Regions from separate parts of the Agarivorans sp. OAG1 genome, predicted to be linked through region 1. Evidence: predicted binding sites of a transcription regulator. Region 1 holds the regulator's gene; each other region holds the start of a gene.
What was found. Region 1 encodes sigma-54, which starts transcription at its own class of promoters, with help from an activator protein. Its sites were predicted from a motif close to GTTGGCACGNNNNTNGNNT; they were not measured.
Positions count from the first base shown of each region.

Region 1 (9,860 bases):
GTACCTGTTGGAGTTGGTCAACCCAGTGTTAAACTCGATGAGTTAACGGTTGGCGGTACAGCGTAAATTAATTGCGTAAAAAAAGGGGCTTAGGCCCCTTTTTTGTTTTTAGCTTATTAAGCGTTTTCTTTTAAATACTTAGCTAAATCTTGGTGAGCCTTTGCTGGCTTTTCTTGCTCGGCTTCTTTTTTGGCTTGGCGCACTAATTGGCGTAGCTTTTGGCGCTCTAAACTTGGGTTTTGCTCAAGCAACTGATTAATTGCAGCATCGCCTTCGGCAACCAATAAATCACGCTGCTTTTCCAACGCTAATTGCGCTTGAGCTTGATAAATGTGCTTGTTGCGAATTTTATCTAAGCCTGCACTGATTGCTTCTTCATCTTCGGTACGCATTACCTTGCCAATGTAATTCATATGGCGACGCGCCGCTTCTCTCTTGTCTTTTAGGCGTTTAGCTAAGGCAATGGCTTCGCGCAGTGTTGGGCTCATTTCAATAGTGGCGAGTTGCGGTTTGGTTAGGGCAACTAACTCGGCACCTATTTTTTTCAGCCGATCTGCTTCACGTTTGATTTCAGACTTGCTGATCCAATCGTCTTCGTCATCATAGGGCTGTTGATTCTTCATTTTTAACTCTCGTGGTACTTTTTTTCATATCTTACCAGTTCTTGCATATGGTCGCTCGATGAGTTTTGTTATGCTAGTGCTATGCATGGAGATGAAGAATAACAATGAGCCCTGAAAAACAAGTTAGCCAAGAGTTAAGTCAATTGAAGCAGGCGGTGGAATTCGCCTTAGAGCAAGCCAAACAGTTGGGTGCCGATGAGTCTGAAGTATCGATTTCAAAGCAAACCGGGATTTGTGTAGCAACCCGTGATCAACAGGTTGAGACTTTGGAGTTTAATCACGATGGCGCCTTAGGCATCGCCGTATACTCAGCTAATTGTAAGGGCAGTGCTTCAACCTCAGACTTAAGCCCAGAAGCGATAAAAAATGCAGTGAAAGCTGCCTATGATATCTCGCAATACACATCGAAAGATTCTGCCGCTGGAATTGCCGACAAGCAACTTCTAGCTAGCGATATTCCTGATCTAGAGTTATTTCATCCTCATCCCTTAGAACCTGATTATTTTATTGATGTGGCTAAGCAGTGCGAAGATATTGCTTTGCGCAATCCACAAATTAAGGCGAGTGATGGCGCTAACATCAATAGCCATTATGGTGTGAAGGTATATGGCAATAGCCACGGCTTTTTAGCCGGTTATCCAACTAGTCGTCATAGCATTAGTTGCATGCTAATTGCTGGCGAAAAAGAGATGCAACGTGACTATGCCTACAGTGTGGCGCGTGATTTTGCAGATCTTGATAGTATTGAAACCATAGCAGCTAAAGCCCAGCAAAAAACCCTAGGGCGCTTAAATAGCCAAAAAATCTCTACCTGCGAAGTACCCGTGGTATTTGACCAAGATGTAGCCAGTGGGTTATTTGGTCATTTAGTTGGGGCCATTAGTGGTGGTAACTTGTACCGTCGTTCGTCGTTCTTGTTAGATAGCTTAGGCAGGCAATTATTCCCTAGTTGGTTGTCGATTTACGAAGACCCATTTATTAAAAAAGGCTTGTCGAGTACGCCATTTGATAGTGAAGGCGTAGCACCAACCGCGAAGCACATTATTGCTGACGGTAAGTTAGAAACTTACTTACTTACCAGTTATTCAGCGCGTAAGTTAGGAATGCAAAGCACCGGCCATGCTGGTGGTATTCATAACTGGAAGGTTAAGCACAGTGGCATAAGTCGCGCAGAGTTACTTAAGCAAATGGGCACCGGCTTGCTAGTGACAGAGATGATGGGCCAAGGGGTAAATACCGTAACTGGTGATTATTCACGTGGCGCAGCAGGTTACTGGGTCGAAAACGGCGAGATTGCTTTCCCTGTGCATGAAATTACCGTGGCCAGCACTCTGCAAGAGATGTTTGCCAATATCGTGGCGATCGCTGACGACTTTGATAAAGAAAGCGCAATTCAGTCGGGCTCGGTGCTGATCTCATCAATGAAAGTAGCAGGTAGCTAGGCGTTAATTCTCAGCTCTTAACCTTGTTGTTTGAACAGGTTAAGAGCCGTTGACCAGATAACTCTGTCGTTTAGGCCAGCACTAAGGTGGCCATCCCTAAGAAAGAAAATAGCCCCATTACATCAGTCACGGTGGTTAAGGCCATACCGCCAGCTAGTGCTGGGTCAATTTTAAATTTCTTCATTAACAGCGGAATAGTTACGCCGGCTAAACCGGCCAGTGACATGTTAATAAACATCGCACCAGCAATAATAATCCCTAAGGTCCAATCGCCTTTCCATAGAGTAACTACCAAGGCAATGACAGTTGCCCAGATAATCCCATTTAGCATGCCAATCGCAGCTTCCTTGCCTATTAACCAACGTGAATTGCCTTCACCAATATGCCCCACAGCTAAACCACGAATAACCAAAGCAAGGGTCTGATTACCAGCAATACCGCCCATGCTGGGTACAATCGTCATTAAAATGGCCAAGGTGGCTAACTGCTCTAGGGTAGATTCAAACATATTGCTGATGGAGGCCGCCACTAAGGCCGCGCACAGGTTTACTGCTAACCAAAAGGTGCGGCGTTGGGTACTTTTAACCACTGGGGCAAAGGTATCTTCATCATCATCCATGCCCGCCATACCCATCATGCTGTGCTCGGCATTTTCGCGAATAATATCGACCACATCATCAATGGTGATCCGGCCTAGCAGTTTACCTTGTTCATCAACTACTGGAGCCGAAATCCAGTCATGGCGTTCAAATAAAGCTGCAACGTCGTTTTCATCCATAGATACATGGATGGTTTCTGCGTTTCCATCCATTACTTCTCGAACATTAACGTTGGGGCTTACTGTAAGCAGAGTAGATAAAGGAATGTCGCCCAGTAGCAAGTCATCTTCGTCAACTACGTACAGGGCGTCGGTAGCCTCTGGCAGTTCGCCACGTAAACGTAAGTAGCGCAATACCACATCGATACTTACGTCGGCCCGTAAGGTAATGGTATCGGTATTCATGATACTGCCAGCAGTATCTTCAGGGTAAGCTAGAGCAGCTTCTACACGGTGCCTGTCTTGACCATCCATTTGCTCAAGAACTTCTTGGTACACGCTGTCGGGCAGACTTCTTAGTACATAAGCGATGTCGTCGGTGTCCATGCCTTCAGTTGCGGCGGCCAGTGTTTCTGGTGCCATTAACTGAAGTACCCCTTCCATTACATCTTCGTTTAGCTCTTCGAGAATTTCACCATGTTGCTCGGGGTCGGTAAGTTGCCATAACACTTTACGCCCTGCTGGTGGGCTAGATTCTAGTAATAGTGCTACGTCACAGGGAGGCATTTGATGAAGCATGCGCCTAACATGCACGAACATACCGCTGTCGAGGGCTTGGTTTAGCTCCTGTAAGCGTTTGTGCTGATTAGGGTTTAACTCCATCTCTTCTGGCATAAGCGATCCCTATTGTTATTTTGTTATGTACTGCTTGCTAATTGTAGCTTGGCTTTATTGCGTATAGATTTATTCTTCGTTGAAGTTAGCTTCTACTAGGGCTTGAACCGCATCTAGAGCGGCTTCTGCGTCTGCACCTTCAGATACTATGGTTAACGTACTTCCTTGCGCACTGGCTAGTACCAGTAAACCCATAACGCTGGCAGCAGAAGCCGTTTTCTCACCGTCGATAATACTCAGCTCAGCGTCAAATTGCTGAGCCAGCTCAACCAACTTGGTGGCAGGACGTGCGTGCAGACCTAATTTGTTTTTTACTACTACTTGTCTAGTGAGCTTCAAGGCGATGTTCCAAAGTTCGGTGGCGTCGTTGTATTTTTCGATGAGCGCTAAAAAGGCTAGCAAGCTGCTCGGCCACATACACCGAGCGATGTTGCCCGCCAGTACAGCCAATCGCAATGGTTAAATAGGCTCGATTGTTAGCTTCTAAATGCGGTAACCAAGATTGCAATAACTGGCTAATCTGCTCGATATATTGGGTAACTAAAGGCTGCGCAGCCAAGTATTCTTGCACGGCTTTATCTAAGCCGGTAAGTGGGCGTAGCTCTTCTTGCCAATGCGGGTTAGGTAAAAAACGCGCATCAAACATGTAGTCGGCATCGTTAGGCACACCATTTTTAAATCCAAAGGATTCGAACACCAAAATTAGCTGTTGTTGTTGGTCACCAGTAACGCGTGAGCGAATCAAGCCGCTTAGCTCGTGTACCGATAAACGGGAAGTGTCGATACGCAAATCGGCATTTCTAGAAATGGGGGCTAATAGCTCGGTTTCTGATTCAATCGCTTCTGCTAAAGATAAGTTGCTTTGGCTAAGCGGGTGTACCCTGCGTGTTTCGCTGTAACGGCGGATCAGCGCTTCATCTTTCGCATCTAAAAAAATGCTTAACAGATTAATGTCAGGCCCTGCATCTCGTATTAGCTGTCCTACCGGTGATAGCTCATCGGGAAGATTTCGAATATCAATGCTAATTGCTACTTTAGAATAGGTTTTTTTTAAGTTGTCGATAAGTGATTGCCAAAGCACAACCGGCAAGTTGTCGACGCAATAGTAGCCGAGATCTTCCAATACTCTTAAGGCGACGGTTTTACCTGAACCCGAGCGCCCACTAACGATGATCAGTTCCATGATAATCCCTAAGGCTGATTAGAGTATTAGGCTACCATGATGTCGTACAATTCGTCATCACTTTGTGCACAACGAAGTTGTTTACATATTTGCTTATCGTTAAGTTTTTCAGCTACTTGAGCAAGAGTATTAAGATGTTGCTTACATTGATCTTCGGGTACTAGTAATGCAAATACCAAGTCTACTGGCTTGTTATCTATTGCATCGAAGGAAATAGGGGGATCGCAACGCAAGAAAACCGCTGTGGCTTGATGCTGGTTGTCGATACGGCCATGAGGAATAGCGATGCCTTGGCCAATACCTGTACTGCCCATTTTTTCTCGATTTAACAAGCTTTCAAAAATGCATTGGGTAGTGGTATCAAGCTGTTTGGCAGCCAGTTCGCTCACTATTTCTAGGGCGCGTTTTTTTGAAGAGCATTGAACTGCACTTTGGGTGCAGTCCAAGCTAAGTACTTTATTTAGTTGCATGGGGGGGCTAACGTTTGTTAAGTTTTTCTTTATGTTTGATGACTTGGCGATCAAGTTTATCAATCAGGCTGTCGATGGCGGCATACATGTCAGAATGCTCAGAGGTTGCAAATACTTCGCCGCCGTTTAAATGTAATGTGGCTTCAGCAATTTGGTTCAGTTTTTCTACGTTGAGGATGACGTGAACGTTATTGATCTGATCGAATCGTCGGGTGAGTTTGGCAAACTTGGTGTGGACATATTCTTTCAAAGATTCAGTTATTTCTACGTGGTGTCCAGTAAGGTTAATTTGCATAGATATCTTCCCCTTTTAGTGGCCTTAGATAAGGCTCTTACGTTGGTTAGAAGGTGGAATTGCTAAAGACTCACGATATTTAGCGATCGTACGTCTTGCCACCTTGATCCCCTGATCTGCCAAAATATCAGCAATTTTGCTGTCGCTGAGTGGTTTACTGGTATTTTCGGCAGCTACCAGTTTCTTGATTAATGCACGAATAGCGGTTGACGAACACTCACCCCCGCCATCGGTAGCCACATGGCTAGAAAAGAAATATTTAAGTTCGAAGATGCCGCGAGGTGTGTGCATGAATTTTTGGGTGGTTACCCGGGAAATAGTGGATTCATGCATTTCTACAGCTTCTGCTACATCGTTCAGTACCATTGGCTTCATGGCTTCTTCGCCATATTCAAAAAACGCCTGTTGATGATGAACAATGCAGTTGGATACTTTTAATAGGGTTTCATTTCGGCTCTCGATACTTTTAATAAACCACTTGGCTTCTTGTAAGTGGCTACGAATAAACTGGGTATCGTTAGCGTTGGTAGAGGTTTTACTTAAAGATGCATAGTGGGAGTTAACACGCAACTTAGGCATTGCATCTGGGTTGAGCTCTACAACCCAGCGGCCTTGGCGTTTTACAACCGATACATCCGGAATAACATACTGGGCTTGATTAGGCTCAACCGCGTTACCAGGTCGAGGTTCAAGCGTATGAATCAAACGCATGACTTCGCGTAACTGGTCTTCTTTAAGTTTGGTTTTGCGGGCTAATAGACGAAAATCGCGATTAGCCAATACATCAATATGATTTGAAACTACATCTTTGGCTTCATTTAGCCAAGGTGTATCTTCAACAAAACGGCTTAGTTGAATCAGTAGGCACTCCTGCAGTGAGCGAGCCGCAATACCAACAGGGTCGAAATGTTGGATGCGTTTAAGTACTGCTTCTACTTCATCTAGCTCTACATCTAAGTCATTGTTATCGCTTGAACGTAAGCCCTCTAGTAGCTGCTCACAGTCTTGGGTGAGGTAGCCCGATTCATCTACTGCATCAATAATGGCTAAAGCAATAGCTTGGTCTACTTCACTAAATGGAGTGAGTTGCATTTGCCACAATAAGTGGTCTTGTAAAGAGTCGACAGTTTCGCCCTGAAACAACATATCGTTGTCATCGCTAACCGCGCTGCCAGATGAGCTGGCTGGGGCAGAACTGGCGCTGTAGATATCGTCCCAAGTAGAGTCAACAGGAAGGTCGTCAGAAACAGTTTCTTGATTAATGGCATCGCCTGCTTCAATTTGACTGTTGTCTATGTCAGCAGTGGATTCGGCCTCGGTAGACTTCTCGTTGGCAGATTTAGCGTCGGTTGCGTCACTATCACTGGCGTGAGACTCATCCGCCTCAAGCAGAGGGTTACTTTCCAGAGCCTCTTGAATCTCTTGCTGTAAATCCAGTGTTGAAAGCTGGAGTAAGCGAATGGCCTGTTGTAACTGGGGGGTCATGGTTAACTGCTGACCAAGACGCAACTGCAAAGATGCTTTCATTAACTACCGCTGTTCCTTCTTCTTATTGTCTTTTTTTAAACTTGCACTTTAACTATAGCTTGAATTGTTCTCCGAGATAAACTCGTTTCACATGTTCGTTTTCGAGAATTTCTTCTGGCTTTCCTGAGGCTATCAATTCGCCTTGGCTAACGATATAGGCATGCTCACAAACATCGAGAGTTTCTCGAACATTGTGGTCGGTAATTAGTACACCTAGACCGCGATCACGTAGATGTTCAATGATCTTTTTAATATCGATAACAGAAATAGGATCTACCCCTGCGAAGGGTTCGTCAAGCAAAATAAACTTAGGTGCGGCGGCTAGCGCTCGAGCAATCTCAACTCTTCGGCGTTCACCACCTGACAAGCTCATGCCTAGGTTTTTGCGAATATGGCCAATGTGAAACTCTTCAAGAAGGTCGTCTAATGCACCAATTTGTTGCTCTTTATCGAGGTCTTTTCGGGTCTCTAATACGGCGAGAATGTTCTTCTCCACAGATAAGCGGCGAAAGATAGACGCTTCTTGCGGAAGGTAGCCAATGCCTTTGCGTGCGCGGGTATGCATCGCTGTACTAGAAATATCGTCATCATCGATGAGGATGCGGCCTTGGTCACGAGGCACCAAACCCACCACCATGTAAAAAGTAGTTGTTTTGCCAGCGCCGTTTGGACCTAACAAGCCAACAATTTTACCGGTTTCTACATTTAGACTAACGTTTTTGACTACCTTACGGCCCTTGTAGGCTTTGGCTAGGTTTTCAGCAATTAGGGTACTCATTATTGCTGGTCTTCCTTGGGCGTTAGTTCGTCAAGTTGCTGCGGTAGGAAAATAGTAGTTACACGGCTGTTTTCGTCGCCTTGTGCCACCATTTCTTGTTTGTTGATGCTGTATTTGATCATTTTACCTTTTACCAAGCTCTCTTCTTGTTTGAGTTGAGCATTGGTAGTGAGTGTTAGCGTTTGGGTTTTTAAGTCGTAGCGCACTTCGTTCGCTTCAGCTTCAATTGGCTTGCCGCTATCAAGTAATTGATAAAACGTTGCGGGTTCGCCTTTAGCAATCATAACTTCGCTGCCTTTTTCTTCACTACCAATAACGCTTAGCTCTTCGGCGTGCATTTTAATCGAGCCTTGAGTCACCACAACATTATTGTAAAAGGTGACTCGGTTTTCTTTGATATTGACCTGCTGGCGGTCAGCATCAACAATAATTTGTTTGTTGAAGTCGTCTTCTAGTGCTTGTGAACCCCAAGAAAACATAAACAAGCTAGCTGCAATTGCTAACTTACTCTTGTGGGTTGTGGTAAACCGCTTCGATATCATCTAATAAAGTCACTATTTCGTTGGCTAAATCACCGTCCATGCCAACGCCATACAGTTCGTATGAAGGGCCATAAACGGTAACAGGTTGATCGCTGCTCATGGTTTCTGTTTGCAGGTCGATCTCCAATTTTTCGGTTATTAAGTCGCGAACATACTCGCCACGGCTTAAATTTTTAATTACTACATTGTCATTTAAAATGACGTTTTGCTGCTGCTGTACTGTAGCGTGATCGGCCACAATTTGCCATACAGGTTGGCTTGGATCTGGGTACACTAAGATCTTTGGTTGAGCAAAAGTTGTGTGCTTAAGTTGTTCAAAAAACTCCATTTCCTCAGCGTAGATCCGATAGCGCGGGCTACCATCTTCGCCAAAACTCACGCTGTAGAGCTTTTCGGCAACAAAGTTTGGTTTGCTGGCTTCGCGTTTAGCACTTAGCTGCTTAGTTTCCGAAGGACTAAGCTGCCACAGCACCAAGGCTAGGAGAAATAAGCCTGCAAAGAACCAAGTTGGGCGATTCATACACTCATACCTTGGGCATTATCAAGCTCGCCTTTTGCTTGCAGTATTAGATCGCAAAGCTCTCGAACCGCACCAAAACCGCCACGGGTTTGGGTGATAAAGTTGGCACTTTGTTTACACAAGGGATGAGCATCTTGCACGGCTACACCTAAACCACAGGCGCGCATTACTGGGGTGTCGACCACATCATCGCCAATATAGGCTACGTTTTCAGAAGCTAATGACAATTGTTCAAGCATTTGCTGGTAGGCGACGAGTTTGTCTTGTTGGCCTTGGTAGATACGAGTAATTCCTAAAGCCTGCATACGCTGTTGCACAATATTAGATTGGCGGCCGGTGATGATAGCGACTTCGACGCCGATATTCAGTAGCGCTTTAATGCCAAATCCGTCGTGGGTATGAAAGGCTTTAAGTTCTTCTCCGTCATTGCCCATATAAATGCGACCGTCTGAGAAAACCCCGTCTACATCGCAAACTAAAAGTTTAATTGTTGCTGCCGCGTCAAAATTGCTTTGGCTTACCGCGCCATAGGGCGTGTTAATTGTCACTAGTAAACTCCGGCTTGTAATAAGGTATGCATATTAAATGCACCCACAACGGCTTTGTTGTTTAGCACAAACAAACCGTTAATTGACTTGGTTTTCATTAACTTTAAGGCATCAAAGGCTAGCCAATTGTTGTCAATTACTTTGGGGTTTTGCGTCATCACTTGGCCAATTTGGGTATCGTGAATATCGATGCGCTGATCAAGGATACGACGCAAGTCGCCATCGGTAAAAATGCCTGCCAGCTGCTGCTTGGAATCAAGTACTCCCACCATGCCTAAACCTTTGGCTGTGATTTCGAATAGCGCTTCGCGAATAGTTTGTTCGACTGTTACTAGTGGAATTTGTTCCCCAGTTAGCATTAAGTCGCTCACACTTAGTAGCAGTTTTTTGCCCAAGGTTCCGCCTGGGTGGGACAGGGCAAAGTCATCGGCTGTAAAGCCACGAGCTTCTAATAAAGCAACTGCTAGAGCATCGCCCATTACCAAGGTAGCTGTAGAGCT
Region 1 is NZ_AP028990.1:4,021,318-4,031,177, reverse strand. It holds gene tldD (metalloprotease TldD) at 1-66, shown strand, start outside; gene yjgA (ribosome biogenesis factor YjgA) at 117-623, opposite strand; gene pmbA (metalloprotease PmbA) at 728-2,065, shown strand; gene mgtE (magnesium transporter) at 2,136-3,497, opposite strand; gene OAG1_RS18300 (HPr family phosphocarrier protein) at 3,567-3,836, opposite strand; gene rapZ (RNase adapter RapZ) at 3,823-4,680, opposite strand; gene ptsN (PTS IIA-like nitrogen regulatory protein PtsN) at 4,707-5,150, opposite strand; gene hpf (ribosome hibernation promoting factor) at 5,158-5,445, opposite strand; gene OAG1_RS18280 (RNA polymerase factor sigma-54) at 5,470-6,972, opposite strand; gene lptB (LPS export ABC transporter ATP-binding protein) at 7,025-7,750, opposite strand; gene lptA (lipopolysaccharide transport periplasmic protein LptA) at 7,750-8,229, opposite strand; gene lptC (LPS export ABC transporter periplasmic protein LptC) at 8,255-8,812, opposite strand; gene kdsC (3-deoxy-manno-octulosonate-8-phosphatase KdsC) at 8,809-9,360, opposite strand; gene OAG1_RS18255 (KpsF/GutQ family sugar-phosphate isomerase) at 9,360-9,860, opposite strand, start outside.

Region 2 (9,860 bases), 960 kb from region 1:
CCATTTGGGTAAGTTTATCCGCATGGTGCCACACCCGGTAATGCTAGGCTTTGTAAACGGCTTGGCTATTGTAATTTTCTTGGCTCAACTCGGTCAGTTTAAAGTGCCCAATGCCTTTGGCGAACTAGAATGGATGCAAGGCAGCCAGCTTTGGATCATGCTAGGTTTAGTGGCTATCACCATGGCAGTTATTCACTTTTTGCCAAAACTTACCAGCGCAATCCCTGCTTCATTGGTGGCGATTGTAGGTGTAACAGTAGCGGTGCAGGTATTAAACTTAGATACCCGCACAGTGGTAGATTTTGTGCGCGGTATGACCGGTGACGCTAACGCAACTATTGCTGGCGGTTTACCAAGCTTCTCTATCCCAAGTGTGCCATTCAACTTAGAAACACTGAAAATCATCTTCCCTTATGCCATCGTACTGGCGGCTATTGGTTTAATTGAATCACTACTAACTTTAACCGTAGTTGATGAAATGACCGGTACCCGTGGACACGGTAACAAAGAGTGTATTGGCCAAGGTGTGGCTAACGTAACCACTGGCTTCTTTGGCGGTATGGGTGGTTGTGCAATGATTGGCCAGAGCATGATTAACATTCGCTCTGGTGGTCGCGGCCGCTTATCGGGCATCACTGCAGCACTAGCACTACTGGGTTTCATTCTATTTGGTTCTTCACTGATTGAGATGATTCCTCTTGCCGCTTTGGTCGGTGTTATGTTTATGGTTGTGTTAGGCACCTTTGAATGGGCCAGCCTGCGTATGATTAACAAAGTACCTAAAGCTGACTTCTTTGTGATTGTGCTGGTATCTGTAGTCACCGTATTCACCGACTTAGCGGTAGCGGTGGTAATTGGTGTAATCGTGTCTGCGTTAGTATTTGCATGGAACCACGCTAAGCACATTTATGTAACGACCACTAGCGTAGATGACGACCATAAAGTTTATGAGTTGGATGGCCCCTTGTTTTTTGGCTCAACGGCTAACTTCTTAGAGCTGTTCAACCCAGCTAACGATCCTAAAGATGTAGTGATTGATTTTGCCAAGTCGCGAGTAAGTGATCACTCAGCGATTGAAGCCATCGATACCTTGGCAGAGCGCTACGAAAAAGCCGGTAAAACTCTTCATCTTAAGCACCTAAGCCCAGAGTGTCGTAAACTGCTGACTAAGGCGGGAAGCGCGGTGGAAGTTAACTTAATAGAAGATCCAAGCTATAAAGTTGCCACCGACACCCTCGACAACTAAGCGCTATAATTGATTAAACTAAAGCCGCTACTCGTTTGAGTTAGCGGCTTTTTTGTGCCCTTCATGCTAAGTTATCAATAGGTTTTTTATCTAAAGGCCAAGCGGTGACGAATACCTACTTATCCGACTTAGGGTTGCTCATTTATGCCTTGCTGATTGTCGCGGTGGCGCTGCAAGTAATGCTAAAGCGCCGGCCTGTGGGAGTTACTTTAACTTGGCTACTGCTAATATTTGCGCTGCCGCTAGTAGGTATTATCTGTTATCAACTGTTTGGCGAGCGTTACCTAGGGCGGCTGCGAGCCAAACGTGCTCGCTTAATGGAAACTAAGTACAAACAAAGCGTGCACCTGTTTAATCGCTCCCCCCACGTAGTAAAACAATCCTGCTCCGATGTAGCGGAGCCGCTAAATCAACTTACTCGTCGGCTACTTGGTTTGCCAATTCTAGGGGGGAATCAACTCACTAACTTCGAAAACTCTCTGGAAACGTTAACCCAGCTCACTAAAGACATACAGCAAGCGAAATCAAGCATCTACATGGAGTTTTACATTGTGCAGCAAGGTGGATTGCTTGACCCTTTACTTAAGGCTCTAGCCGAAGCAGCTCAACGAAAGGTGAGTGTTTACTTACTGGTAGATTCGGTTGGTTCGAGTGAATTTCTTAAGTCTAGCGCTTCATCTCAGTTATTGGATGCCGGCGTAAATGTAGTAGAAGCACTGCATGCCAACCCAGTACGCATGTTGTTACAACGTATCGACTTACGCCTACACCGAAAAATTGCAGCGATAGACCAACAAATTGCTTATACCGGTTCAATGAACTTAGTCGACCCACGCTTTTTTAACCAACAGCGCGGTGTCGGGCAGTGGATAGATCTCATGCTAAGAGTAGAAGGCCCTGCAGCTTTGAACCTACAAGCGGTAGTTGCCTACGACATAGAAATGGAAACCGGCGAAGCGCTTATCGAACAGCTCGATTTACTTTCTACTACGGCTTCGGTAGGCCACCAACGCATGCAAATAATGCCGTCAGGGCCGGGTATTTTTGGCGACCACATTATTCAGCTACTACTTACTTCGCTATACCTCGCTAAAAAACAAATAGTGCTCACCAGCCCTTACTTTGTGCCTGACGAAAATTTACAAATGGCGCTGGTTACCGCGGCTAGCAGGGGCGTTGAAGTTAACCTGATCCTACCCGCTAGGAACGATTCATTTTTGGTCCGCTACGCAAGCCACTCTTTCTACCAGCAGCTACTAAATGCTGGGGTAAACATCTACAAATTTAACGGTGGCTTGTTGCACACTAAAAGCCTATTAATAGACCAACAAGTTGCCCTAGTGGGAACGGTAAACTTAGACATGCGAAGCTTGTGGCTAAACTTTGAGGTGACTTCGATTATCGATGACAAATCCTATGCTGAAGATCTAGATCGCATCATGCAGCATTACCTTCAACAAAGTACACGTATTAATACACTCGCTTGGCGAAAACGGCCAATTTACCGTCGGCTATTAGAGAATATCATCCATATATTCAGCCCATTGCTATAGAAGTCGACAATCAAAAGTTCCAACCAGGCCAACTCGTAAGCACATAAATATGCACCACCATTCGTTTCCGACCCAACTATTCCAAACCCTCTCGAATAGCTAAAAGTGTTTCACAGTTCCCAGCAAGGCTAATGGCACTACAATATGCCAATAAAATGAATAAGGCTTTCATAACAGCAAATATGCGCTAGGACACAGTTATAGACAATAACTACCCATAAAAAGTGACTAAATTCATAAAAGCCACTCTAATTGATAAAAATATAACTATGGTGAATAACTAGCCTTGCTAGATATTTAAGGGACTAATTAGGTTTACTTGTGAGTTATCAACAACCCAGTGCAATTGCTCCTAGAAAATTGCAATTATCAGCATCGTCAGTAAAGCAACTAGCTATACAGCATCAAGCAGACGAACTCGCGCAACGTTACCAACGTTACTTTCAAGCCAGTATTGCGAGCAATGAGGAAGAGGTAACCAAAATCTATCAATTACGGCATCGCGTTTACTGCGAAGAGTTTCAGTTTGAGCCAAGCAATCACCAGCAAATTGAGCGCGATGTTTACGATAGTTATTCCCACTACTGCCGAGTTCAGCACCTTAACTCCGGCTTAGATGCTGGATGCCTAAGAATGGTTAGCCCCAGCAAGCAGCAAAGCATACCTTTGCTAGACACCGGCCAATCAGTGATTAGTCATCAAGAGCTACATCCCGATAACTTTGCTAAAGAGAGCATTTGTGAAGTGTCGCGGGTGGCCCTAGACACCCAGTTTCGTCGCCGCAAAATCGATCTCAAAAATGGCGCTGCGCCAGCTGGAGCGGGTTTAAGCGCATTTAGCCAAAAAGAACTGCGAACCTTTCCTTATATCACTATGAGCTTGTATTTAGCGGCATCAATTGTTGCCGAGCAGTGCGGAATAAAACATGCGTACGTAATGGTTGAGCCCAAACTTGCTCGAAGCCTTTCTATATTCGGCATTAAAATGACCAGAATTGGGCCAAATATCGATTATCACGGCATCCGCGCAGCTTACCATATTACGGTCGAACGCTTCCAAGAGCACTTACCGCTGTTATATCAACCTTTGTTTGAACTAATAAAACAAACGGTCAGCCCCAGCTCTGCACTATTAGCGAGCACTAATCAGTTAGATGCTGTGGGCCAGAATAGATAGTTACTTCAGGTATAAACATGCAATAAAAAAGGCAGCCTAGGCTGCCTTTATAAATCTCAGTTCACCTTAAGCTTTAGGCGGGCGAGATGCACGTTTACGCTCATTCTCAGTTAAGTGACGTTTACGAATACGGATGTTCTCTGGCGTTACTTCTACCAACTCATCGTCATCAATAAACTCAAGCGCTTGCTCAAGGGTCATTACGATTGGCGGCGTAAGTACTTGCGCTTCATCGGTACCAGATGCACGAACGTTCGTTAGCTGCTTACCTTTCAAACAGTTTACTGTTAAGTCGTTGTCACGAGCGTGAATACCAACAACCTGGCCTTCATATACTTCATCAGCATGCTGAGTAAACAAACGGCCACGCTCTTGAAGGTTAAACAAGGCGTACGTTAAGGCTTTACCGGTTGCATTAGAAATAAGCACACCGTTTTGACGCTGACCAATTACTCCACCTTTGTGTGGACCGTAATGATCGAACGTATGGTAAAGCAGACCAGAACCTGAGGTTAAGGTCATAAACTCGGTTTGGAAACCAATCAAACCACGTGATGGGATCATAAAGTCCATACGAATACGGCCTTTGCCATCAGGCGCCATGTCAGTTAGCTCGCCTTTACGCAAACCAAGTTGCTCCATAATGCTACCTTGATGCTCTTCTTCAACATCAATAGTCACGACTTCATATGGTTCTTCTAACTGGCCATCTACAGTGCGTAGAATTACTTCTGGGCGAGATACCGCTAGCTCGAAGCCTTCGCGACGCATGTTTTCAATCAAAATACCTAGGTGTAGCTCACCACGACCAGAAACACGGAACTTATCTGGATCATCAGTCTCTTCAACACGTAGTGCAACGTTATGAACCAACTCTTGTTGTAAACGCTCAAGAATGTTTCGAGAGGTAACGTACTTACCTTCTTTACCAGCAAACGGAGAAGTGTTTACTTGGAAAGTCATGGTTACGGTAGGTTCATCTACTGACAAGGCAGGCAATGCTTCTACATTGGTTTGATCACAAATGGTGTCAGAGATTTTTAACTCGCCTAAACCAGTAATAGCGATAATGTCACCGGCGTTAGCTTCGGTTACTTCATGGCGATCTAGGCCTAAGTAACCTAATACTTGACCCACTTTTCCGTTACGGGTTTTACCATCGGCACCCACAACAGTGATTTGTTGGTTTGGTTTAACACTGCCGCGTGATACACGTCCAACACCAATAACACCAACATAAGAGTTGTAATCAAGCTGAGAGATTTGCATTTGCAAACCTTCGCCTTCTTTAGCTTCAGGTGGAGCAACGTTATCAACGATAGCTTGGAACAAAGGCTCCATGTTATCAGTTTCTACGCCTTCTTCTGAGCTAGCCCAACCGTTCAACGCAGATGCGTAAACCACTTGGAAATCTAACTGGTCATCGGTAGCACCTAAGTTATCGAACAAATCAAATACTTGGTCCATTACCCAATCAGGACGAGCACCTGGCTTATCGATTTTGTTGATTACCAGAATAGGTTTCAAACCTTGAGCGAATGCTTTCTGAGTAACAAAACGGGTTTGCGGCATTGGGCCTTCTTGGGCATCTACCAACAACAATACAGAGTCAACCATAGATAAAACACGTTCTACCTCACCACCGAAGTCGGCGTGTCCAGGGGTATCTACGATGTTGATGTGGTAATCGTTCCACTCAATCGCCGTGTTTTTTGCCAAAATGGTAATACCACGTTCTTTTTCAAGATCGTTTGAGTCCATTACCCGCTCTTCAGCATCACCACGCGTTTGTAGGGTTCCAGATTGCTGCAGTAATTTGTCTACCAGGGTAGTTTTCCCGTGGTCTACGTGAGCAATAATGGCGATGTTTCTTAACTTATCTAGCACGGCTTTCAGCCCTTTTTATTGTGAGGTAAAAGTAAAAAGTGCGCCATTGTACATATAAACGGCAAATTCTCATAGTTTTAAGTTGATCACGGTTTTTCCGCTACCCAATTAGGGTATGATAGCTAAGGCCAAAAACTCACTGCACCAAAATGGACAAGAATAGCACCAACAAAGTGCAAAGCTCTGCACTAAATTGATGCCTAATCAATTTTTAGCCATTAAAATCAGCACCTTATGTGTTGGCATAGTTTTAGCTTGATGCAACACAACCACGATTATTCGTATAAATAACTATTAAATCGATTGAACCATCAATTTTGATGACACTGGAGGTTAAAAACATGTCTGCAGAAGTTTTAGCTTTGCTTAAAGAGCAAGAAGTTAAATTTGTTGACCTACGCTTTACTGATACTAAAGGTAAAGAGCAACACGTATCTATTCCATCTCACCAAGTTGACGAAGATTTCTTCTCAGACGGTAAAATGTTTGATGGCTCTTCAATCTCAGGTTGGAAAGGCATTAACGAATCAGACATGGTATTGATGCCTGATCCAGCTACTGCTGTATTAGACCCATTCACAGAAGAAGTTACACTAAACATCCGTTGTGACATTCTAGAGCCTTCTACAATGCAAGGTTACGACCGTGACCCACGTTCTGTAGCTAAGCGTGCTGAAGAGTACATGCGTTCTACTGGAATTGCTGACGCAGCATACTTTGGTCCAGAGCCAGAGTTCTTCTTGTTTGACGATGTTAAATACAAAACTGACATGTCAGGTTCTATGTACAAAATTGATGCTGATGAAGCATCTTGGAACTCAGACAAGCACTTCGAAGACGGCAACACTGGTCACCGTCCTGGCGTTAAAGGCGGTTACTTCCCAGTAGCTCCAGTTGATTCTTCACAAGACCTTCGCTCAGCAATGTGTCTAGTTCTTGAAGAAATGGGTCAAACTGTTGAAGCTCACCACCACGAAGTAGCTACAGCTGGTCAGAACGAAATCGCAACTAAATTCAACTCTATCGTTGAAAAAGCCGATGAAACTCAGGTTCTTAAGTATGTTGTTCATAACGTAGCTCACGCTTACGGTAAAACAGCAACCTTTATGCCTAAGCCAGTTGTTGGTGATAACGGTAGCGGTATGCACGTTCACCAATCAATTTGGAAAGACGGCGAAAACTTATTTGCTGGCGACCTATACGGCGGCCTATCTGAAACTGCATTGTTCTACATTGGCGGTATCATCAAGCACGCTAAAGCTATTAATGCTTTTGCTAACGCTTCAACTAACTCTTACAAGCGTTTGGTACCAGGCTTCGAAGCACCAGTTATGCTAGCTTACTCAGCGCGTAACCGTTCAGCGTCTATTCGTATCCCAGTAGTACCATCGCCTAAAGCGCGTCGTATTGAAGTACGTTTTGCGGATCCAACAGCCAACCCATACTTAGCATTCTCTGCAATGTTGATGGCTGGCCTTGACGGAATCAAAAACAAAATCCACCCTGGCGACGCTATGGACAAGGATCTATACGACCTACCTGCAGAAGAAGCGGCTGAAATTCCACAAGTGGCAACTTCACTTGAAAATGCACTAGCGAACCTAGATGCTGACCGTGAATTCTTAACTGCTGGCGGCGTATTCAGCAACGATTACATCGATTCTTACATCGCATTGAAATCTGCTGACGTTGAGCGCATCAACATGACAACTCACCCACTTGAGTTCGAATTGTACTACAGCGTATAAACAAAACGTTACACGGCTTAAAAAACCCGCTTTAAAGCGGGTTTTTTTATTGCTTTTCAATACGTTTTTGCCCACCTTTAGCAAGTTGAATGGAGGAATTATCAATGAGCAAATGGTTTGCTATAGCTTTATTAATCAGTGGCACAGTCTTTGGTACCCAAGCTGCTGACAAAATTTACCAATGGGTTGATCAGGATGGTGTAACGCATTTCTCAGACCGCCCTCAGGTTGGCGCCACCGAACTCAAGGTTGATGTCGCTCCTCCGGCTACTGACGGCCCCATTGTGACACCGCGTACCCCACTGAAAAAGAAACAAAAGCCTATTCAGTATCAAGTTAACATCACTAGCCCGAGCCATGAGCAAACCATTCGAGATAACGAAGGCAAGATCTCAATCAGTGCTAGCTCTACCCCGCTTCCCTTAAACAGCATGGGCTACAAATTGGTGCTTGATGGCGTACCACAGGGACAAATCACTAAAATGGGTAGCTTCCAGCTCACCAACATTGATCGCGGCGCCCATACAATTCAGGTGCAGCTAGTTGATGATTCAGGCAAGGAAATTGCATCGTCTAAGCCCATAACCGTATTCTTGCACCGCGCTAACGCATTTGGCGCTGGAGCGGCCGCAGCAGGGGGAGGCTAATTAGTCACTCTCTGCTTTTTGAGGTTAAACTCAGTGCAGGAGCACCAAAATGGTGCGCATCATTCAGGAGAGAGTAGTGTTAGATATTTCTGGGCTCGAGCGCTTAGTATTGGAAAATCAAGTAACTGCCATAGTGCTGCTTGATGCAGAGCTAAAGATTCAATACGTTAATGCTTCAGCCGAACAACTACTCGGTCAAAGTGCTAAGCGGCTTATTGATGAGCCGCTGGCCACCCAAGTGAAACATAGCTCACTGGACCTTAGTAAACTAGGCGCTGTGTGTAGCTCTGGGCAAAGTTTTACCGATAATGAAGTAACCTTGGTTTTCGATAGTCATCATGCGTTGGTTGAGCTTTCTGCTACCCGAATAAACAACCAACACCAAAATTTACTCATGCTGGAAATGCGCGCCATCGGCCAGCAAAAGAAGATCTCTCAAGAACTTTATCAACACGCCCAGCAACAAGCAGCTAAAGAACTGGTTCGCGGCTTAGCTCATGAAATTAAAAACCCGCTTGGTGGTTTGCGTGGCGCAGCGCAGTTGCTAGAAAAAGAGTTAGTTAACCCAGAACTAAAAGAATTCACCGGCATTATTATTGAGCAAGCTGACCGCTTAAGAAAGCTAGTTGATCGTTTGCTTGGCCCTCAGCGTCCAGGCTTACATGAACTGCACAATGTGCATTCAGTACTCGAAAAAGTACGCCAGCTGGTTAAGCTTGATCTACCAGAAGGCATTAGCGTTGAGCGCGACTACGACCCTAGCATTCCAGATTTTGAGATGGACCATGAGCAGTTGCTACAGGCTTTCCTCAATATTGTTCAAAATGCCGTTCAGGCCTTGGGTGAAAAAGGCGGGAGTATCAACATTATTACCCGTACAGCTCATCAAGCAACAATTGCCGGCCAACGCTTTAAATTGGCTGCAGAAATCAGAATTATCGACAATGGACCAGGCATTCCAACCGAACTGCTCGACACCCTATTCTATCCAATGGTAACTGGGCGAGAAGGTGGTACCGGTTTAGGATTGTCTATTGCACAAAATTTAATTAATCAGCATAAAGGGAAGATTGAATGTGCCAGTTGGCCAGGTCATACCGAATTTACCATTCATCTTCCTCTCAGACGTTAAGGAAGTACTAACATGGCAGCAACAATATGGGTCGTTGATGACGACAGCTCCATTCGGTGGGTGTTAGAAAAAGCGTTAAAGACTGCGGGTTACGACTGCTTGAGTTTCGCCGACGGTGAAATGATGCTTCAGCAGTTAGATTATGAACAGCCCGACGTAGTGATCTCAGACATTCGCATGCCTGGCATGGACGGTTTGAGCTTATTGGAAAAGATCCAAAGCCACTTCCCTGAGATGCCGGTTATTATTATGACCGCCCACTCAGACCTAGATAGTGCAGTAAACGCTTACCAGCGCGGCGCTTTTGAATACTTACCTAAGCCCTTCGATATCGATGAAGCGGTGGCTCTAACCGAGCGTGCAGTAACAGTTTCTCGTGAGCAAAAAGGCAATAAAGCGAATAACAAACCTAGCTCGCCAGCGCCAGAAATCATCGGCGAAGCGCCTGCAATGCAAGAAGTCTTTCGTGCC
Region 2 is NZ_AP028990.1:208,013-217,872, reverse strand. It holds gene OAG1_RS01035 (SulP family inorganic anion transporter) at 1-1,246, shown strand, start outside; gene cls (cardiolipin synthase) at 1,351-2,799, shown strand; gene OAG1_RS01025 (PEP-CTERM/exosortase system-associated acyltransferase) at 3,121-3,975, shown strand; gene typA (translational GTPase TypA) at 4,042-5,862, opposite strand; gene glnA (glutamate--ammonia ligase) at 6,204-7,610, shown strand; gene OAG1_RS01010 (DUF4124 domain-containing protein) at 7,715-8,257, shown strand; gene glnL (nitrogen regulation protein NR(II)) at 8,307-9,389, shown strand; gene glnG (nitrogen regulation protein NR(I)) at 9,402-9,860, shown strand, end outside.
Region 2: the regulator sigma-54 is predicted to act here: its motif matches at 6,101-6,119, upstream of glnA (glutamate--ammonia ligase).

Region 3 (9,860 bases), 2.3 Mb from region 1:
TGAATGCGTGCATTGGCAATGCGTAACGATGTAATAGAGTTATCTGGTGCTACGTCTTCAGGGCGTATAATGCCCGTTAAGCGAATATACTCATTACCGTTATTCAACATTAGCCATTTTTCGCCGCTAATTATTAGATTGCCGTTGGCCAATACTTGAACAACATTAACCGAAATATTGCCATTTAAACTGTTACTTTGAGCAGCGTCGGCTTCACCTGTAAAATCGCTACTTTGACTTAAACCAAGTTCTATTGGATTACCGTTAATTGTAGCTACACCACCAGGTACTGTGATTTGGTTTAGATTTAAGTTCTTGTCTTTAGCCAACTCGTTACTGGCTGACTTGCTAGCCTGAGTACGCTCAGCTAGGGTCACCACAATAATGTCACCAATTCGATGGGCTTTTTTATCTGAATACAGATTATTAGCGCCATTTTCGGTGAATAGTGAACCAGTAATTCTTGCTTCTACGGCCACATCTTCTGGATATACCGGCGCAAACTCAGGATCATCTGGCACTACGGCGGTGTTTACACTGGCGCAGCCAGCCATCGCCATACAGGTTGCTACTACCATTAGTTTATTCATGAGCAATCCCTCTCTCTAAACTTTGATTACAGTTGTTGCGTTGCGAAGGTCAACATTTGGTCTACGGTTGAAATTACCTTTGAATTCATCTCGTAAACCCGTTGCGCCTCAATTAAGTTAACCAGCTCCTCGGTCACATTCACGTTTGATGTTTCTAAAGAACCTTGGCGGATAGCGCCTAAACCATTCTCCGATGCAATACCATTTTGAGGAGCACCACTAGCACCTGTTTCTAAATACAAGTTTTGACCACGAGGCTCTAATCCAGAAGGATTAACAAAGTCAGTTATGGTAATTTGGCCAATAACTTGGCTGTCGGTTTGTCCAGGTAAGCGAACACTTACCTCGCCGTCTTCACCCACGGTAAAGCTCTGAGCATCTTCTGGTACTTGAATTTCTGGCTGTAAAGGGTAGCCAGAGCCAGGCGTAACAATAGTGCCTTCATCGTTAAGACCAAATTGGCCATTACGGGTGTAAGCTGTTGTACCGTCGGGCATCAAAATTTCAAAGAAACCACGCCCATCAATCATTAAATCAAAGGCGTTATCAGTAGTTTGCACATTACCTTGGTCATGATTTTTTTGAGTGGCAATAACTTTAGCTCCGGCACCAATCATTAAGCCCGATGGCATTGTGGTGTTTTGAGACGAACGGCCACCCGGTTGGTTAATCGTTTGGTAAAGCAAGTCTTCAAATACTGCGCGACTTTTTTTGTAACCGACAGTACTGGCATTGGCTAAATTGTTTGAAATAACCGATACGTTGGTTTGTTGGGCATCTAAGCCAGTTTTACTGATCCATAATGCGGGATGCATAATACGCTCCTTATACCTAGCTTAATCGCAACAAGTTATTGGTTGCTTTTTCGTTTTCTTCAGCGGTTTTCATCATTTTTATTTGCATTTCAAATTGACGTTGCATGCTGATCATATGTGTCATTTCTTGCACTGGGTTCACGTTACTTCCCTCCAGCGCTCCCTTAACCAACTCAACGGTGGCATCGGGCTGATAAGGTTGACCATTAGTGGCACGAAATAAACCGTCATCGCCTTTAGTTAACTCGCCAGCAAAAGGATTGCTTAGCTTAATACGGTTAACTTCTTCCAAGGCATCGGCAGGTGCGCCTTCTGGTCTAATCTCGATGGTGCCATCTTCGTTAATTTCTAGCTTTTCAACAGGTAGGGGAATAATAATTGGCGCGTCTTGATTACCTAATACGGGCTGCCCTTGCATGGTTTGTAAAACACCAGCGGCTGAAATGGTAAAGTTACCATTTCGAGACAACGCTTCATTACCATCCTTGTCTTGGACCGAAATCCAACCTTCACCTTTAATCGCCACGTCTAAATCCCGACCAGTGGTTTTTAACAGACCATCGGTAAAGTTTTGAGTTGGGCGCTCGGTCATAGCAAATACCCGAGATGGCATGCCCGGGCCGAAAGCCTGCATAGAGCGTGCATTCTCTAAATCGGCTTTAAAGCCTGTGGTATTTGCATTTGCAAGGTTGTTACCACGTACCGCGAGCGAGTGCATGTTTTGTTTTGCACCGGTCATCGATATATAAAGTAGTTGGTCCATGTCTATTTCCTACGTCAATTAGCTGACTCAAAGGAAACAAAGCAATTAGAATGCCAGAAGATAAGAATGAGAAACAAGAAGAAAAAAAGGTAATTAAATCAATAAAATAAAAAAGGCAGTCAAGACTGCCTTTTTGATCAAACGCTAGTTGACTATTAACGTATCTGAATAATAGTTTGCTGTAGCGTTGAGTTAACTTCTAAGGCACGAGAGTTAGCCTGGAAGTTACGCTGAGCACTAATCAAATTAACCAATTGTTCCGTTAAGTTAACGTTAGCTTGTTCTAAAGAAGCAGAGTTGATTTTACCGAAAGTCCCCGAGTTACCTTCACCGGCAATCGCTTCACCACTTAACTGGGTTTGCTGCCATGAAGTATCACCGATTTGCGCTAAACCTTGGTTATTGGCAAATTTAGCAACCGATACTTTAGCAATATTGGTTGTTTGCCCATTACTGTATGAGGCAACAACCAAACCATCTGGGCCAATATCAATACCTGTCAATTTACCAACGGTAGAACCATCTTGCGACAAACTAGATACTTCAAAGGCTGAGTTGTACTGAGTTGGGCCATTTAGGTTAAAAGTAATGGTTTGCGTTGGATCTACAGAACCCGTTACCGGATCCCATACACCACCAGGGCCGTTTGGTGGAGCAGTACCAAGCGCTACAGTCTCAATAATAAGTGGCGCTGTAGATGCTAATGCACCGGTATTATCAAAAGTTAAAGTCGCTGATGCAGGGATATTTGGATTAGGGTTACCCGCGTTAGGGGTATTAGCTGTACCACCTGCAACATCTACTGGCATACCGTCAATGTATATCAACTTGTGCCATGTGTTAGCCGTGGTGTCATCTTTAATAAAGAAGGTCTCAGCAACATGCGAGCCACCTTGCGAATCATACACCGTCACCGAAGTGGCAGAAGTGTAGGTATTGCTGTCGGTTGGGTCGAAATCGCCTATGTCGTGAGTAGTACCGCTCGACGGCAAGTTAAAGCTCATATCAACTTGGCTTGTCATGGTTGGGTTACCTACTTCAGCACTAATTTGAATTGCGCTGGTTGCAGCCATACTCACCGCTGAAGGCGTGCCGCTGTTGTTCACGGTATAACCTTGTAGGTATTGACCTTGCGAGTTAACAATAAAGTTATCAGCGTTTAACTTAAACGCACCCGCACGAGTAAACTCTCGTGTTTGAGTGGTTAAGTCTGATGCGGTAACAAAAAAGCCTTCGCCACTGATCGCCATATCTAAGGCATTCTGGGTAAAGTTAAGACTACCTTGGTGGAATTGCTGAGCTACATCCACAGTTTTAACACCATTACCTACTGCAGTACGAGCATTTGAGAAAATCGATGTTGCATACACATCGGCAAACTCAGCACGCGACTCTTTAAAACCAATGGTGTTGACGTTAGCAATATTGTTCGCCGTTACGTCAAGATCCTTTTGCGAGGCATTGATGCCGCTTAGAGCGATATTAAATGACATCTCTCAATCTCCTATCGTTTTACTATTCTTTGTTAGGCCTTGGCTACTTCGAGAACATCGCTCATTGCAATGCCACCTAAGCCTTCTAAATTGACGACTACGCCAGATGTGCCACCCGCTAAGCTCACGCTACCTACGCTTGCATATGTTGCGGTGGGTAAACTGATCTCTTTACCGCCCTGAACACCATTAACTTTAATGTTGTACTTACCTTCTGGCATTGGATTCCCATTGGAATCGGTGCCATCCCAAGAGAATGGCATGTTGCCACTTCCCTCACCTAAATCGATAACTTTGACGACTTCACCCGCCGCGTTTTCGACCGAAACTTTTACATTGGTTGTTGCTGCACCAGTTACCGCTACACCGTCAAAACCAGTACCACCGTTATGTCCGTAATCTAGCGGGACTAACACTTTCTGGCCCACTAAAGTTGACGCCTGCAAGGCAGCCGATGAATTCATGATCGAGTTCATGGTGTCAAACTTAGTACCAAGCTCAGCAATCCCCTCGGAAGTCTGAAAGCTTGCCATTTGCGCAATCATCTCAGCGTTATCCACGGGTTTACTGGGATCTTGATACTGCAACTGAGTAGTAAGCAGTGAGAAGAAATCTTCTTGCCCCAATGACTGATTATTATTGCTCTCTGGAACAACCGACTCTGGTTGCCAATAATTATTTTGTAACGGATCAATAGTAGACACTGGCTACTCCTTAACTTTTACCCAGATTTAGCGTGCTATTTAGCATTTGCTTAGCGGCTTCAGTTACTTGAACATTAGCCTGATAGGAGCGAGAAGCGCTCATCATGTCGGCCATTTCTTCAATAACGTTGACGTTTGGCTTGAAGATATACCCTTCTTCATTAGCCATGGGGTGTTCTGGGTAATACTCTTTACGTAACGGAGCATCTGATTCAACTATGCCCGCTACTTTAACTTGTGCAGATTCAACTTGTGCTTGAGATGCTTTATTTAACTCAGCCTCAAACACTGGTTTTCTTGCTCGATACGTTTGATCGATACTTGAACTAATACTGTCGGCATTGGCTAGGTTACTGGCAGTAGTATTTAAACGTACCGACTGCGCCTTCATGGCCGAAGCTGAAATATCAAAAACATTAAAAAAGCTCATTATTGACCTCCCTTAATTGCATTACGCAAGCCACTAAACTTGCTTGAAAGAAAGTTAATACCTGCTTGATATTCCAGGCCATTTTGCATAAATGCAGCTTTCTCTTTTTGTACATCAACGGTATTACCGTCACCGGTGTCTGGTTGATCCGGCACTTGAAAGCCTAGTTCGGCAAACTGGCTGTTACCGCCGCTGATGTGGCGCTCATTAGTAATGTGCATTCCACCACTCTGCTTACTTTTAGCGGCAGCAAATGCTTTATTAAAATCTATATCTCGTGCTTTATAGTTAGGTGTATCAGCATTAGCAATGTTACTTGCAATCACTTCAGAACGGCGGGCTCTTACACCTACAGTATGCTGATGAACGCCTAATGCTTTATCAAATGTTATTGCCATATACACCTCGTTACACTTCCACGAAGAATATTTAGCAAGAGCTGTGCCAGAGTTTTTTTGACGCTTTTTGTTCAGCTAACTAAGGAACTTAGTTGTATTGGTATGCTAGATAACAGTGGCAGGGTGATGCTAGCGGCAAGTAAAGCGGCAACTATTGCCATTTACTGCCGCTTCGGGTTTAGCTTATTTTAGTTGATAAACAATGCCGGGATGGCAACGCAACATATTAAAACGATCGGTCAGGCCGGTAATAGACTCAGAGGCACCCAACATTAAATATCCATTAGGGTTTAATGCTTGAGCAAACTGATTAAGGATCTTCGATTTCACATCAGCGTTAAAATAAATCAAAACATTACGACAAAAAATGATATCGAATTTACCCATTAACGCGTAACTATCTAAGAGATTAAGCGGCCTAAAACTAACATTTTTACGCACTTTATCATTAACTCGAAATCTGCCGTCGGTAGTCGCTTCAAAAAACTGACGTTTACGCTCTGGCGATAAACCGCGCGCCAAAGCTAAAGTGTCATACTCACCACGCTTACAATGTTCCAGCATTGACGGTGATATGTCAGTCCCCACTACCTGCACCCCCATGGGTAAAGTTCCTGGGCGTTTAGCTTGGTACTCCAGGGAAGTCATCATAATAGAGTAAGGCTCTTGGCCAGAGGAGCTCGCCGCTGACCAAATCTTCACTGGCCGAGATAACTTAGTGAACTCCGGCAAGAGTTTGTCACCGAGCAATTGAAATGGATAAGTATCCCTAAACCACAGAGTCTCATTAGTGGTCATGGCATCCACCACGGCCGCACGTAAATCGCGCTCACGTAGGCTCATGGCTTTTTGAACTAGTTCGGTAAGGCTTGCTACAGAGTACTGAGCCATTAACGGCGATAAACGGCTCTTTACTAAGTATTGCTTGTTGTCACCTAATACAATTCCGCACTGCTTTTCTAGAAAGCCACAAAACTGTTTATACACATCATCGGTTATGGTTCTCAATGCATCCACACTCTATAAAGATTGACGAACAGCGGCAGCTAATTCATCTGGATTAAATTTAGCAATAAAGGCGTTAGCGCCAACTTTATTTACCATAGCTTGGTTGAATACACCACTTAAGGAGGTGTGTAAAATTATGTGTAGACCTTTTAAATCTGGATGAGAACGAACTTCCGCGGTTAAGGTGTAACCATCCATTTCTGGCATTTCAATATCAGAAATCACCAGCGCTATTTGATCGGTAATTGGACCATCTTTTGCCATAGTGGTTAACAGCTCGAGTGCTTCTCGTCCGTCTTGGCAAAGTAAGGCTTCTACCCCTAAGGAGGTTACCGCGCGCTTAACTTGGTTTCGCGCCACCGAAGAATCGTCAACCACCAATACTTTTTTGTCTATTTGAACGTTTGCGGCTGCTTCTTCAACAATCTCTTTGCTTACAGTGGTATCAACCGGAGAAATTTCATCGAGAATCTTTTCAACGTCTAAAATAGAAACTAACTCTTTTTCAACCTCTGTTACCGCTGTCAGGTAGTTGAACTTACCTGCCCCTTTTGGCGGCGGCAAAATGTCTTCCCAATTCATATTTACAATACGCTCGACCGAGCCTACTAAAAAGCCCTGCACAGAACGGTTGTACTCTGAAATGATGATGAAACACTTGGTCACATCTTCTATTGGACGCCCACCTGTGGCTGAACTTAAATCAATGACCGAAATAGTTTGGCCACGAATATGTGCCACACCTCGGATAACAGGATTTAGTTTAGGCAGCGCGGTAAGTGGCGGACATTGTAAGACTTCTTTTACTTTAAATACATTAATGCCATAGCGCTGAGACCCATTTAACCTGAATAACAACAACTCTAAGCGATTCTGTCCTACTAGCTGCGTCCGCTGGTTTACCGAATCTAAAATACCCGCCATATACTTATCACTCCTTAGAAAGGGGCATCAACCTTGCTTAACCCCTGTATACTATCGCTTAATCTAACTTAATTGTCGTTTTTTTGACACCAAGAGGCTTAACATCGACTTGTTAAGCATAGACAAAAAAGCCAATTGTTACTTTGCTTTATCGGTATCATATCGGAAATGTTGATAAAAATTGCTGCTTCACTCGTATTATTTTGTTTTAGTCTTACTGCTCACACTAGTGAGCTGCACTCGCAGCTTGAAAAAGCAGCAGTAGATTTTGTTTATTCGCAGATAACTCACGACAATAGTCAAAAAATTGAGCTAACCGCTAATCAATTAGATGAGCGAATCGCGATCCCCGACTGTTCAACGCCTTATCGTTACAGTTTAGCCAATGGTGAAGTTCGGAGAAACACCAGTGTATTAGTTACTTGTGATGAACACGCAAACTGGCGCCTCTATATCCCAGTACGCAAACAAGTATTGCTTGCCGTGGTAGTAGCAGCCTCCCCCATTCAGGAAGGGGCCGCCTTAACTAACGCGCAACTTACCACTAATTTTTTACCCGAGAATCGCTTACGCGGCAGTTACTTCACAGAGCTAGGGCTCTTAGTTGGTGCTAAACTTAGGCGAGCAATGCGTAAAGACCAAATTATAACTGGGCGCGATATTTGCATAGTTTGCAAAGGTGATGCTGTTACCATCTCCGCCAATGCAGGTGGGCTGAATGTAACGACCCAAGGTACCGCTTTGTCTAGTGGCACTATCGGTGATACCATTCGGGTTAGAAATAATCAGTCTCAGCGTCTGGTCACCGGCCGAGTAAAAGCGATTGGAATAGTTGAGGTAAAACTTTAATTTTTTTCTAAAGTTTTACCAAAGCAAGCCGATAGCTTTATTGAATACGAAAAATTGATTAACTGTGGGGCGCCATTATGGCTTTAAATATTAACAACTTAGGTGGAAACCGTCCTAGTCAACTAGACTCAAATCGAGTTGCTGACAAAGGCACAAAAGAAAGCGCTGAACAACGTTCAACCGCTGGTTCTGCTGCAGCCCAGGATTCAGTTATGCTTACAAACGAAGCACAACAACTAAACCGTATTCAGCAGAATTTGCTCAGTGATTCAGATAGCAGAAGCTCGAAGCTCGAATCAATCAAGCAAGCGGTGGCCGATGGTACTTATCAAGTAGATGCCAATAAAGTTGCACAGAAAATGGGTGACTTTGAGAGTGAGTTTAATAAAGCGCTTGGATAATTAGCCTATGATCGCCCCACTACTGAATACTCAAGAGCAGCAACTCACCTTGCTGCTTTCTCTTTTGGAGCAAGAAAAAATTGCTCTTGAACAAGATGATACTATTGCTCTTTATGCTGTTGCTGAGCAAAAAGAACAAGCATTGGCGCTAATAGCGAGTGCCGATGAAGAGATCGCAGCGTCACCCAATATAGAACAGCTGAATTCAGACCCTCAATTTGTTCAACAAGTAGATACCATCAAAGGTTTGCTTGCCCAATGCCAGGAACGCAATCAGCTAAATGGCGAAATAATTAAAGCCAGCAATGAAAAAGTCAAACAGCTAAGTGCCGTAATTGACCAACTGCAAAACCAAAATGCGTCTACCTATGACAAACTAGGTAAAAAGCACAGTTCACAACGAATGGGTAAAGGCTTTAAAGCTTAAGTTCCTCCTCGTTTCCAAAAACCTCTATAACCCAAGTTAATTGGGCATTTAGTGGTTACCTAAATATAATTGAATTTGCACTTCTGAATGCTCTACTGTTGTTATTTGGAAAAGTGCTGCTTGTAGTAGTTACATATTCAAAAACAACAAAACCCCAGCCAAGGCTAGGGTTTTGCGTATAACAGTAATAGACGAAATTAACTAACCACGCTCACCCATCGGCATCTTAATTTTACTGGCCTGCTTACGCGACTCGATAATCATTACCCCGTCTCGCTTAACTGGTGCAGGTACTTTGCTTTGATACACTTCATTGGGAATAAGCTCTTGAGCAGAAGCAACCACTACTTTTGATTGAGCGCCAACGATCCGAGCGTTCACCAAAATACCTTTATTTGATTTGCTAAAAGTACCTACGAGCAAGTATTCAATGGGTAAACGCTTAGATAACTCTTTTACGTTGCGGCTATATACAAAGTCCCCTTCTGGGGTAATGCGAATAAAACCAGTGGTTTTATAATCAATCACCGAAAAGCCACTTTGTTGCATCTCGTAAACAAAGCTTTCAGCTAACTGCATACCAAATAAATCAGTGGTGCGAAGGTTATCTAAAGGAACAAACGAAGCCACCCCGATTGGTGTATCAGCATTCACATAGTGAGAGCTTGAGACTAAGCGTTGCGACATCAGGTTTACATAATCGGTAAGTGAGTGCTGAACATCAGGGTCACTCATATCTGGGCTGGCGGGGTTAAGCGAACGGCTTTGCATTCCACTTAAAAACAACTGGCCGTTCTCATCTACAACACCTTCCATGTAGTGAGCATTGTGAGTATGTGCGGCGTGATGCTTTGAGCCATCGTACACTACAACTTTTTGCATTGATGGGGAACTAGAGCACCCCACCAGCATTGAAGTAGCCAAGGCTACTAAAGATATACCTTTCATGTCGATTCCTTAATCGTCTATTACGCTTTAAGTATCGGCCAGAAAGGTAAAATCTTTACTAAAAATGAACGGTTTTTTGACTCTCAAGATGACGAGTTGGCGCCATAGAC
Region 3 is NZ_AP028990.1:1,738,030-1,747,889, reverse strand. It holds gene flgH (flagellar basal body L-ring protein FlgH) at 1-590, opposite strand, end outside; gene flgG (flagellar basal-body rod protein FlgG) at 617-1,405, opposite strand; gene flgF (flagellar basal-body rod protein FlgF) at 1,422-2,168, opposite strand; gene flgE (flagellar hook protein FlgE) at 2,324-3,661, opposite strand; gene OAG1_RS08200 (flagellar hook assembly protein FlgD) at 3,694-4,365, opposite strand; gene flgC (flagellar basal body rod protein FlgC) at 4,376-4,795, opposite strand; gene flgB (flagellar basal body rod protein FlgB) at 4,795-5,193, opposite strand; gene OAG1_RS08185 (protein-glutamate O-methyltransferase CheR) at 5,377-6,201, opposite strand; gene OAG1_RS08180 (chemotaxis protein CheV) at 6,214-7,125, opposite strand; gene flgA (flagellar basal body P-ring formation chaperone FlgA) at 7,294-7,974, shown strand; gene flgM (flagellar biosynthesis anti-sigma factor FlgM) at 8,052-8,375, shown strand; gene flgN (flagellar export chaperone FlgN) at 8,383-8,802, shown strand; gene OAG1_RS08160 (FlgO family outer membrane protein) at 9,004-9,750, opposite strand; gene OAG1_RS08155 (LPP20 family lipoprotein) at 9,809-9,860, opposite strand, start outside.
Region 3: the regulator sigma-54 is predicted to act here: its motif matches at 5,226-5,244, upstream of flgB (flagellar basal body rod protein FlgB).